DNA from 3 places in the Shouchella rhizosphaerae genome. Region 1 is predicted to be linked to each of the others. Evidence: predicted binding sites of a transcription regulator. Region 1 holds the regulator's gene; each other region holds the start of a gene.
What was found. Region 1 encodes LexA, which represses DNA repair genes until DNA is damaged. Its sites were predicted from a motif close to CGAACATATGTTCG; they were not measured.

Region 1 (4,250 bases):
ACAGCAGGTGAAATGCTAGGAACATTGCAAACAGGGACAGTTTCCGGCGGTTTGCTTGGACCTCTTTTTGGAGGATTGATCGCTGATACAGTGGGAATGGAACTTACATTTTTGTTGACGTCATCGATTCTCCTAATCGCAACAGTCCTCGTTTTAATTGGCGTAAAGGAAGTTGTTTACGAAGAAAAAGGCGAGAGGAAAAGAAAGTATCGTTCAAAAGAAGTGCTTGGGCGTATCGTAAAAAGCCCGCTGCTCTTAATGGTGATGTTTGTTGCTTTAATTGTGCAAATGGCGCTGTTTAGTGTTCAACCATTGCTCGCCTTATACGTCAACCAGATTACCCATAATACTGAAAACATGGCTTTCTTAGCAGGTGCTGCTTTCTCGGTCACTGGGCTTGGCAATTTAATACTAACTCGTACTTGGGGGCAATTCGGTGATCGGATTGGCCATGAAAAAGTGATGATGATTTTGCTGCTATTATCAGGCCTGTTGTTTATCCCACAAGCATTTGTCGGCTCTCTTTGGCAACTGATTGTCTTACGTTTTCTGTTTGGCATGGCCGTAGGCGGCTTACTACCGTGCACAACCGCTTTTATCCGCCAGGCGTGCCCTGTTGCCATGCAAGGGGAAGTGCTTGGCTATAACCAAAGTTTTCGCTTTCTTGGAAATGTGTTAGGGCCTGTTCTCGGCGGAATGATAGCAAGTGGCTATGGCATCCCATATGTATTTATTTCGGCTGGTTTGCTGTTCCTGATGACAGCAGTCGTGCTTAAATGGACTCTTAGCCATCAGCAAAAGGAACATAGCAGCCAACCAGACTAAAAAAGCTTTCTGCGAGTGTTCTACTCGCAAGAAAGCAAATGGAATTAGGTTAATACGTTGGGCGAGAGGTGTTCTATAGCTAATTTAGTTGTTAAATTTTTGGCTCTACCAGTGCTTGATCGTTCTTGTCCTTTTCGGTGCATGAGAACAGCGATTGTTCGGTCATCAGAGCATAGCTATTATGCTAGTAGCATCGCTATCGTTATAGTAGTACTAAGCTTGTTTTCCTTTGGCATCCTAATGGCTTTTAAAAAAGATTGGTGAAGGAATAGGCAATTAAATACGGCATAAGTAGAACCACCTTCTTCTCATTTATTATATGTACGAGCGAAAAAACTGCTTGGTCATTTGCAAGATGGCAGCTACACAAAAAAGACTCTTTTATCCCCATTCGATGAAAGAGTCTTTAGTGTTTGTAGAAAATTAGCTTTGATCGATTGGACGAGTCGTGTCAAGCACGAACCTCTTTTGTTTTGCTTCCATCTGACAAGCGTATTTCAGATTTAAGGGGCTTGGTCAACAGCTTGAAAAAGCCTATTGGTCCGTTAGTGGATCGTGCGGAACACTCCGATGACTTTTCCGAGAATCGTGCAGTTTTCAAGGATAATTGGTTCCATTGAAGAATTCTCTGGTTGGAGACGAATGTAGTCCTTTTCCCGGAAAAACCGTTTTACTGTTGCTTCATTATCTTCTGTCATGGCTACAATAATATCGCCATTATCGGCTGTTTGCTGTTGCCGTACGATCACTTGGTCTCCATCGTAAATACCTGCTTCAATCATGCTTTCCCCTTGAATGACAAGCGCATACGTATTGTCGTAAGCGGCAAGGTGGTCGGGGAGTGGCAAGTAATCTTCGACGTTTTCAACAGCAGTAATTGGCACACCTGCGGTAACTTTTCCGATTACCGGAATAAAGCTTGCTGTCTCTTTTTTGACAAATGTATCATTATCAAATCCGAGAGAAAGGACTTCAATCGCCCGCGGTTTAGTAGGATCGCGGCGAATGTAGCCTTTTTTTTCTAATCTGGCCAAGTGGCCGTGTACGGTGGAACTTGAAGCAAGTCCAACTGCTTCACCAATTTCCCGGACGGACGGCGGGTACCCTTTTTTCTTTACTTCATCTTTTATGTACGCCAAAATTTCTTCCTGGCGCTTCGATAATTTCGACATTTTCCCACCTGCTTTCATATAACTGTTCTAAACAAACTTTACCATATCGAACGTATGAACGCAAACATAAGTTCTAAAAAAAGTAGTTGACACGAACAGTTGTTCCTTGTATTCTGATAACAGAACAAACATTCTCTAAGAACGGGTGATCGTATTGAGGAAACAAGATATGGGGCTAGTAGGCGGCGGCATTTTAACAGTATTGTTCATTTTCTCAAGTTTGGTATGGCCTGGCGAGCAGGAAAAAGACGATAACAAGAAACACGAACAGCAAATCGTGCAAGAGCAAATCGTTGAAACAACTTCGATTGATCGCGTTTTTTTAATTGACAATTAAGACTGCCAGCAATGTAAGTAAGCGAAGCAAAGGTGCCAGAAAGACATACTTCATCTTTTTTAGATCGGAAGCATCTTTGTTTATAAAATGAAGAGGTTGAGCACAGTAGCCATGCCACTAATGTTGACGACATCGATTTGGTTTTAGATTAGTGGATAGGGGCTAGCGGATTTTCACGGGAAGGAGGCCGCGGAGAATTGGCAGAAAAGGGACAAAAACAACAGGCGGCTATCTATTGCCGGGTGAGCACGACGAAAGAAAACCAAGCCAGTTCTTTAGAGAGGCAAGAAAAAGAACTGGTCGAATTGGCAAGGACAAATGGCATGGATGTACACACTGTTTTTAAAGAGCAGGCGAGCGGCTATAGCCTGGAACGGGATTGCCTCCTTGCTTTATTGGATTTATGCAAAGAAGGGATTGTCTCTTGTTTGCTTATTACGGATGATACTCGCCTAGGCAGAGGAAAAACGAAAATTGCGCTCTTGTACCAATTGAAAAAATATGGCGTTCCTATTTATACGGCCCATCATCAAGGGGAGCTTGTATTGTCTGAAGCGGATGAAATGGTGCTGGAAATTGTCGGTATAGTAGAAGAATACCAACGAAAACTACATAATTTAAAAATTAAACGGGGAATGAGGACAGCAGTAGCGAGTGGATACCGTCCAGAGCAGAACTTGTCTAAGAAACGAGGCGGTGGCCGCTACGAACTCGATTTACCAGTGGAAGAGATTGTCAGGCTCCGTGACCGGGGGCTGACTTTTTATGAAATTGCCTTAACTTTAAAAGGGATGGGCGTTGATTGTTCAAAAGCGACTGTTCATCGCCGTTATCAAAAATACATTAAAGAAAACGCATAAGCTGGTGGTTGACAGCAAAAAATGATACAAACCAATCGCTCAGCCGTACAGGCGAAGAAAGAAACGAGTCCATAAGGAATGCGTGAGCGACGGTTTCTTGGAACGACATTTCCAACGCCTAGGAGCAGGGCAGAGCGTATGCGATGTTTGTCTAGCCTCCCATAAGCGAATCGTTTGCCCTTGTGTTGCATGAGTGCTATGATGAGGGGCGAAACAAAAGGTAGGTGATGACGATGTTGTCAAAAGAAAAACTTGATCGCATCAATGAATTGTCAAAGCTAGCAAAAACAGTTGGTTTGACAAAAAAACAAGCAATGGAACAAAAAGCGCTTCGCAACGAATATTTGTCGGCTTTCCGCTCGTCGTTTACGGACCATCTCCATACTGTAAAAGTCGTCGACGCGAAAGGGAATGACGTAACTCCACAAAAATTAAAGGACAGCAAGGCGCAAAAACATAAACGATTGCATTAACTGTACAAGTCTACTCAGGCTTGTACATTTTTTTCAGAAAGTATATGATGAGAGGGAAAGAAGGCAGCAGAAAGGGTGTTATCCATTGACAAATAAAGTTGAAGAATTGGCTGTTAACACAATCCGTACGCTATCCATCGACAGCATTGAAAAAGCGAATTCCGGCCATCCAGGGATGCCGATGGGCGCAGCGCCAATGGCATTAAATCTGTGGACGAAGCATATGAACCATAACCCTGCGAACCCGAAGTGGTCAAACCGCGACCGTTTCGTGCTCTCTGCTGGCCATGGTTCCATGCTGCTATATAGTTTGCTCCATTTAAGTGGATACGACGTGACGCTTGACGACTTGAAGTCTTTCCGCCAGCTTGGCAGCCGTACGCCCGGCCATCCTGAATACGGCCATACAGACGGAGTCGAAGCAACGACAGGGCCGCTTGGGCAAGGGATTGCCATGGCAGTCGGCATGGCAATGGCAGAGCGCCATTTAGCCGCTACATACAATACTGATAAATACCCGATTGTTGACCATTTTACGTATGCAATTTGCGGCGATGGCGACCTAATGGAAGGCGTTTCCCAA
Region 2 (4,250 bases), 1.7 Mb from region 1:
CTCGCGGTAATCGCAACGACATCATTGCCAAATGTGCGTTCTGTTTTTGGCAAGTGAAGAGGCACTGCTTCAAAGAATGGGGCTGCTGCGCCACAATCGACGTAATAACGAGTGCCGTCGAGCAATACGATTATGCCCATGTGTTCGCCGCCAAGCATAGCCAGTTGGCTGTTAAAACCGAGTTGGTTCAATAAAAGATGGACGTTTCCGTTCATTGAATAACAAGTTCCGCCAGCATCGAGTGTGCGGCGCGCTTGAAGAAACTCATTTACAGAAGGCAATCCTTCCATCCCGTTTAGCCAACGGGTCAATTTGCTCATGTTCTCAAACGGGAATGTTTGCAAGTGGGCTGTACAAATCGCATTGAGAAAAGGGAGTGAAGGCGGTTGCCGTTCTAATCCCAATAGCTGCAAATAGACTTTTGACTCGGCCATTTTTAAATGACCTCCTTTTTTATTTTAGCGTAACAGGACATGCCTTTAGCGTCTTCAGCTTTTTGGTGCAGTCGCCCCTCCGTCTTTTGGCTGAGAAATCCGATTAAGAAATTTTCCCAACCTGTGCCTGAAAAGCGGGAAAAGCCCGCCCAGTCTTGATTTTTACATAAAAGGATAGAGGGGTAAGCACTTTTGTAATATTACATTTCAATTACATCGGTAGTCCAGCCGCCATATTTCGTTTAAAATTTACATTCCATAGCCGATATAATTCACGAAGACAACATTCTGTCGAAAAAGGAAAATGAATGGAAAATCACTTTAGAAGGAGGCATTTTCTTGGCACAATCTACTTTCAATAAAGTGCTGTTCTCTTCTGCCGTTGTGGCGGGTATTGCCGTAGTCGCCCCACAAGATGCAGATGCAGCGCTCGGCGACCGTACACTCCGTCAGGGCATGTCTCATCCCGATGTGACTGAACTGCAAAATGCTCTAAAAGAAAAAGGGTTTTTTACATACGGCACTGCTACAGGCTATTTTGGCACCCATACTAGAGATGCAGTAATTGCTTACCAAAAAGCGAATAACCTTCTTGTTGACGGGGTTGCTGGCCCACAGACGCTAAGTTCTTTGACAGGAGCGGCTGTATCAGCACCGAATAACAATGGGAATAAAACGGCTGATACGCAGCCATCCAGCAAGACAAGCCTTCTGCGTGTAGGTAGCCGCGGCGGCAGTGTGACAGCGTTACAGGAGGATCTACGAAAGCTCGGCTTCTTCAACCAATCTCCTACTGGCTACTACGGCACGGTAACGCGTGATGCGGTGCGTGCTTTCCAACGGGCGAACAACTTGCAAGCTGATGGGATCGCTGGACCAGCCACACAAGCAGCGCTTAAAAACGGCGGTAATCGTGCTTCAGAAAATGATACACCTTCAAAAAGCAAGCCTGCTTCGTCAACGGGCTCGCTTCGTCTTGGCGATCGCAACAGCCAAGTGACCGATTTGCAAAATCAGCTGCGCTCCCTTGGCTACTTTAATCAGAATGCAACAGGCTATTATGGTGAGGTGACCCGTTCGGCTGTGCGTGAATTCCAAAAAAACAATGGTCTGTCCGCTGATGGGATTGCTGGGCCGCAAACATTTGCGAAACTTAGCAACAGCCCTGCCCCTGTGAACAAAAACCAAACGGTAAACAACAATCAACCTGCTCAGACGAACCAAAACGCAAGCGGACTTGTTTCAGGCTTGATCTCTAGCGCACAGTCGGCCATTGGCGTCCCGTATGCTTGGGGAGGCACTTCTATGTCTGGATTTGACTGTAGTGGATTTATCCAATACATTTTCCGGCAAAATGGTGTTAGCGTTCCTCGAACTGCTTCGGAACAATGGAATAAGGGAACATCCGTTAGTTCACCGAGTGTAGGCGATGTTGTCTTTTTTGAAACCTATAAAGCCGGCCCTTCTCATAATGGCATCTATATAGGCGACAATAAATTCATTCATGCTGGCTCTTCCCGGGGAGTTGAAGTTGCTGACATGAACAATAGTTACTGGAAACCAAGATACTTAGGTGCTAAGCGCCTTCATTAAGAATCAGGCTTTTGCCTGGTTCTTTTTTTGCTCTGACAATAGGAGAGCAATGGCAAAAAATACCGAACGTCTATTCGTTTTTTCTCTTGAATAGGGAACGCACATTCGCATATACTAGAATCAGAACACAGGGGAGGGCAACAAACATGAAGCGGGCAAATGTCATTTTTCTTGTTGATATGGAATCGTTTTATGCGTCGATCGAACATGCGGCCAATCCCCAGTACGATGGGCGCCCCCTTGTCGTTTCTGGGGACGTGAATCGGAGAAGTGGCGTCATTTTGGCGGCATGCCCATTAGCAAAGGCTAAGGGCGTCCGAAATGCTGAGCGCTTATTTGAGGCGCAGCAAAAATGCCCAGACTTAGTTGTTGTGAAACCACATATGCAGCGCTACGTTGATATTTCCCTACAAATTTCAAAAATTCTTGGCACGTTTACCGATTTGGTTGAGCCCTATTCGATTGATGAACAGTTTATGGATGTGACTGGGAGCCAAAAGTTGTTTGGCCCCCCTTATGAAATAGCAGAAAAAGTGAAGCAAGCCATTATGGACCGATTTGGCGTAAAGGCAAGAGTTGGCATCGGCGAAAACAAAGTATTGGCAAAACTAGCATGCGACAATTTTGCCAAGAAAAGCAGTGAAGGGATTTATTGGCTTAGAAAAGACAGTCTTGATCTTGATTTGTGGTGCTTGCCGATTGAAAAACTGTTTGGCGTTGGCCGGAAAATGAGCGTCCACCTTCGCAATATGGGGATTCGAACGATTGGTCAACTGGCGCAAACGGATGGCGCACGGATAAAGAAACGTTTTGGCGTCCATGGCCAAGTTTTATGGATGTCAGCCAATGGCGAAGATTACTCACCTGTAACAAGAGCCGCCCATGCCCGTCGTAAAGGGTATGGAAATGGGATGACGCTGCCTCGGGACTATGTGAAAAAGGAGGACATTTGTGTCGTGTTGCTTGAGTTATGCGAGGAAGTATGCGCGCGTTTGAGGCAGGATGGCTGGATGGGGAGTACGGTTTCCCTAAGTGTCAATGGTGCCGATTTCGTTGAAAAACGTGGGTTTCACCGGCAGTATACGATTCCTTTTGAAACCAACATTACAATGGAAGTATACGAAGCGGCGTGCGCGTTGCTTGAACGGTTTTGGGACGGTTATCCAATCCGCCGTTTAAGCATAGGTGTGAGCAACTTGCAAAGTGACCAAAATTGGCAGCTTAGCTTATTTGACGACAATGCGAGCAGAGATCGTCTGTCAACGATTGGTTATGTGATGGACGGCATCCGCCAAAAATATGGGAAGCTCGCGATCCAGCGTGCTTCTTCGTTGCAAAAAGCGTCACAGCTTCGAGACAGAAGCCAAAAAATTGGCGGCCATTATAAATGAGCCGTTCAAAAAAGCTCCCCGTGCTAAGAAGCGGTCGGGAAGCTTGATGTTTTCGCTTTATTTCACTGTTTGCTTTTCTGTAGCCGTTGCAAGGCAGGCAAGAAGTTGTTCCAAGACAAGGGAATCAATTGCTTGTTCGCTTGTGTGGACCGATAAATCAAGAATACGACCATCTGCCAGTTCTTTAATGAGCGTGATACTGCTAAATTCATCTTCACTGTTCGCGTCGGCGAAGGCGTAATCATACCAATCGAGAGCATCGGTTAGCGGCCACTTGATTTCTGTGCGTGCAGAACGGAGCGCATTAATGTGCATATCGGCAGGTACGTCTGGATGGGCGAGGCCGATAATAATGGAAATCGGCGCAAACAGTTGGTTTTGTTCATTCCAAAAACTATAAGACTGGTCCCCTAAACGACGCATTTGGTAGCCTTCAGGCAATTGGATCTCAAGTGTGTCAAACAGCACAAAGGTATGGGCAAGAACGGAATGGGCTTCCCCGTCATAGAAGAATGGCACTTCCGCAACTAGGCTTTCTTCAGGCGTGTTTGCTTCGGCGCTAGGCTTGCCACTTAATTTTTGAGCTAAAGGAACGGTAGCCAAGTCCTCATCAATAGAATGCTCGCCTTTGTCGCTTTCATGATTAGCAGAAACGAGAATCGCGTGGAACAAGCTGACCGCTTCTTCATAAGCTTCGCTGTCCTGTTCCCTTAAATCGGCAGGCAAAGAGAGCGCAGCTACATACATATGATCTCGTTTTTCATCAAAGCGGACAAGACGATGAACGATGCCATGGCTGTCATCAACGGTCAAATAATAATCAAAACCAAGC
Region 3 (4,250 bases), 610 kb from region 1:
TTTTCAAGGGCAACAAAACACAAACTTTACCCCTTGGCCACAGCAGGAAAATAAAGGATGGAACCAAGAACAAGCATATGCCCACCAAGTAGAGATGAACTGGGGACAAAGCAACGGGGCGCAACCATTTTCTCAGCAAATGGACATTAATTGGGGACAATATCGCTACTCTCCTTATCAAGGAGAAATCGGCGATGCTGCACCATTCCAGAGCTATCCAGGGTGGCAGCCAGCTGCTTTGCCGCAAATGCCAGTAGCAAACAGCTATCCGCCTCCGCAAACACCTTTTTTTGCTCCAGGAACATTAAACCAACAGGCAGGACCCTATAGGCAGCCGCCTGTCGGCCAGCTTGATGACCAATTATACCAGCAGCCCCATTACATGAACCAAGCTCCATCCTTTTTAACGGGGCCTTATGCAGCCCAGCCACAGCAATGGGCACATCCACAAAGCCCGTATTTGCAAGAGCAGGAATACGAGCCGGAGGAACAAATAAACGCATACGAAGAAGAAGACCAACAAGATTAACGGCTTTTTGACAGCCATAATCTAACAGCGTAGTTCCCCCTTTTTGGTACATACTAAGACCGAAAGGGGGAATTTCCATTGAAAAAAACAGCTTTATCGTTTATTTGCGCGAGCGTGCTTCTAACAGGGCTTGCAGGCTGCGGAACACAAGACAACAACCGCGCTGGAATGCAGCCAAACACGTACCGCAATCAAGAAGCCAATCTGAATGGGGACAACAACTTCAACAACCGCAACTATCCGTATTATGGGCCGAATGCGTACAACACGAATGATAAAACATTCTTTGACGACAATCGCTTTTCAAATAAAAACCAACGCATGAACCGGACTAACCAGTATAATCAAGGACGCAATGGCTACGTTCGTGGTATAACTGGGAACAACCGTCCAGGAATGGTTGACGAAAATGGTTTTCTTAATCGAAGAGCAGACTACGGCAACCGCGGCATGAATTTCCAACGAGCTACAACGAACAAAGATGGAAACCGCGGCATAAACGCACAGCGTTCTACGAACCAAGACGGAAACATGCGGCAGGGAATGGAAACGGAAGAAGTCCGTTACCATCGCAATTATGATGGCGACCGGGTAGAAGAGATCCGCGAAGAAGTTGAGAAAATTGACGGTGTTCGGGAAGCCCGCGTTATTATTAATCGCGACGACGTTGTTGTAGGCTATGAGCAAGACGAAAAAGCAGACGATGTAAAACAGCATGTCGAAAACCGTGTCCGCAAATTGGCCGGCAAAGGCAAAAATGTTGTTGTTAGTACAGATAACAACATTTATAAAAATATGCGAAAAATGGACGATAAATTGCGCTCAGGCGCTGCTTTTGATGATGTCCGAGACACGTTTACAGACATGATGCGCGATTTAGGCAATGCAGCAAAGCGCCCGTTTCAAAATAAGTAAAAAAACCCCCCAGTAATGGGGAGCGAGGTTGTCGACAAAGTCGATAACCGCCATCAGACTGAAAACTCCCCAGTAATGGGGAGCTACATAGCAATTAAGAAACAACCAGAGTCGAGACCATTTCTTCGTGGCCAGGACCACATGGAATGTTGCATTGGATTTCATACTCCCCTGGTTCAAGTGTGACGGTTTTTGAGTCCGAACCGCTAATGACAAGATCGGATCCATTATCAGCCCCGACAATAACGATGCCGTGGTTCCCCTCTTCATTTTTAAGTTCCACCGTCACGTCACCAGCGCCAGCCGCATATTCTTCTTTATCAAACTGCCAGTTCATTGCTTTAATGACAACGGTTTCACTTGATTCCGCAGTACTGTTATCTTCTTGCCCACTATCTTCTTGCGCCCCGCAAGCTGTCAAAATAAAAAAAAGCAAACAGGCCGTGACCACTCCAGCTAATTTTCTCAATATGTTTCCCTCCTTATAATTTCTCTTTTCATTCTAACAATAACCATGCGCTTTTATTGGCAATTTTTATGAAAATCCTGTGTCATTTTCGTATAGATTACAAGCTAAATGCCGAGGATAAAGCAATAGTATGATTGGAAAGGGATGTTCATGATGTTAAAGCAAGTTGTCCACAAACATTGGCTTCCGTTTTCTCTTGGAGCTGCCTCATTCGCTTTGCTACTAGGAACATTTATCATTCTTGGCGAAGACGCGTCTAATGATTCTCCCCAAGTAGCAAATCCGCCTAATGCCACGGAAGTATTACGTGAAACCGTATTCGCTGATGGAAATATACGAACAGAGCGTGTTGAGGAAACCATTTGGGCGATTGACGACTTTTGGGCGGAATACGAAGAATGGCAGCTTGTTGACCAAAGCAACCACTTTGTCCACTTTCGGAAAACCATTCTTGACCTTTCACCCGAAGTAAAAGAGGATGGCTATTTAGGCATAGATGCCGATAGGGGGATCGTGCTTTACACAGGAGCACAAGAAGCTGGACAGATTGTCACACGTTATAGCGAAATTGAGGCAGCAAAGCTAAGCGAATCGGATGTTGCGGCGCTTGAACAAGGCATCCGGATTGAAAGCCTTGAGCATTTGCAAAACCTGTTAGCACAATGGCGATAATGGGCAGCTGCAGCACTGGCTATCGCATTACCCACTTGCTGGCTTAGTAGCAACTTAATGACGGAAAGCTATCTGCTATGCTAAAATAGAAATAAATGTTCGCTTTTTGGCCATGCAGAGGAGAATGCTTGTGATTGACTATATTAAAGGGAATTTGGTTGCAGTTGAACCTGCTTATCTCGTGGTCGAAGCCAACGGGATTGGGTTCCAAATTTACTGTGCAAACCCTTACCGTTTTATAAACGATTTAAATCGGGAGGTAGTGGTCCCGACACACCACTATGTTCGCGAAGACAGCCAACGCCTATTTGGGTTTACAACAAGGACAGAACGTTTGTTGTTTGAAAAGCTTTTAAATGTCTCTGGCATTGGCCCAAAAGGAGCGCTCGCCATTCTTGCTTCTGGAGAACCAGAAGATATTATCCATGCAATTGAACAAGAAGATGAGGCGCTGCTTGTCCGTTTCCCTGGAGTCGGCAAAAAAACAGCAAGACAAATCATTCTTGACTTAAAAGGGAAGCTTGATGATATGGCACCAATGCTGGAACCTGCTGCTGGCGCTGACAAACAGCAAAAAAATCCACAGCTTGAGGATGCTTTAGAAGCGTTGCGTGCTTTGGGCTATGTTGAAAAAGAGCTGAAAAAAGTGGAAAAACAGTTAAAAGCGGAAACGCTGGAAACAGATGAATATATTAGGCGTGCGCTTGCGCTTATGTTAAAACGTCCTTAAGTAAGGGGGATGACAATGGAAGAACGAATTGTTTCCGCTGAAGCAACGGAGTTGGAAGAACAGAGCGAGCAAGGGTTACGGCCAAAAAGATTGGCCGATTATATCGGGCAAGAAACGGTTAAGCACAACCTTGCTGTGTTTATGGAGGCAGCAAAAATGCGCGAAGAAGCGCTTGACCATGTCCTGCTTTACGGACCGCCAGGCCTTGGGAAAACGACGCTAGCGGCGATTATTGCGGCGGAAATGGGCGGCGAGTTGCGGACTACTTCCGGCCCGGCAATTGAGCGGTCTGGCGATTTGGCCGCGATTTTAACCGCCCTTGAGCCAGGAGACGTTTTGTTTATTGATGAGATCCACCGCTTGAACCGCACAGTTGAAGAAGTGCTGTATCCGGCCATGGAAGATTTTTGTCTAGATATCGTCATTGGCAAAGGCCCAACTGCTAGATCGGTTCGATTAGATTTGCCGCCGTTTACGTTAGTGGGCGCGACAACACGTGCAGGAATGCTCTCGTCCCCGTTACGCGACCGTTTTGGCGTAATGGCAAGGCTTGAGTATTACAAACCTGAAGAACTGGCTCAAATTGTGGAACGTTCCGCCACCGTTTTTCAAGCGACGCTTGAGCCGTCTGCAGCGCTTGAATTGGCGCGGCGGTCAAGAGGGACTCCTCGGATTGCAAACCGCCTGCTCCGTCGCGTTCGTGATTTTGCCCAAGTAGGAGGGGAGGCTGCTATTTCGTTGGAAAGGGCATGCTCCGCCCTTGAACAGCTCCATGTCGATCCGTTAGGGCTAGACCATATTGACGATAAATTGTTAAAAGGCATGATTGAAAAATTTAATGGGGGCCCGGTTGGATTAGAAACGATTGCGGCGACCATTGGCGAAGAAGCGGCAACGATTGAGGAAGTATATGAGCCCTACTTGCTGCAAATTGG

Region 2: the regulator LexA is predicted to act here: its motif matches at 2,091-2,104, upstream of V5G21_RS07705 (DNA polymerase IV).
Region 3: the regulator LexA is predicted to act here: its motif matches at 2,674-2,687, upstream of ruvA (Holliday junction branch migration protein RuvA).

What each region holds. Positions count from the first base shown of each region.
Region 1 covers NZ_CP144921.1:4,075,103-4,079,352, reverse strand. The annotation lists gene V5G21_RS20405 (MFS transporter) at 1-825, shown strand, start outside; gene lexA (transcriptional repressor LexA) at 1,371-1,997, opposite strand; gene V5G21_RS20395 (hypothetical protein) at 2,152-2,334, shown strand; gene V5G21_RS20390 (YneB family resolvase-like protein) at 2,532-3,194, shown strand; gene V5G21_RS20385 (DUF896 domain-containing protein) at 3,428-3,667, shown strand; gene tkt (transketolase) at 3,753-4,250, shown strand, end outside.
Region 2 covers NZ_CP144921.1:1,533,390-1,537,639, reverse strand. The annotation lists gene V5G21_RS07715 (arylamine N-acetyltransferase) at 1-434, opposite strand, end outside; gene V5G21_RS07710 (peptidoglycan-binding protein) at 774-2,027, shown strand; gene V5G21_RS07705 (DNA polymerase IV) at 2,174-3,418, shown strand; gene V5G21_RS07700 (hypothetical protein) at 3,476-4,250, opposite strand, start outside.
Region 3 covers NZ_CP144921.1:3,464,678-3,468,927, forward strand. The annotation lists gene safA (SafA/ExsA family spore coat assembly protein) at 1-529, shown strand, start outside; gene V5G21_RS17120 (YhcN/YlaJ family sporulation lipoprotein) at 608-1,444, shown strand; gene V5G21_RS17125 (hypothetical protein) at 1,539-1,913, opposite strand; gene V5G21_RS17130 (intercompartmental signaling factor BofC) at 2,067-2,585, shown strand; gene ruvA (Holliday junction branch migration protein RuvA) at 2,716-3,315, shown strand; gene ruvB (Holliday junction branch migration DNA helicase RuvB) at 3,331-4,250, shown strand, end outside.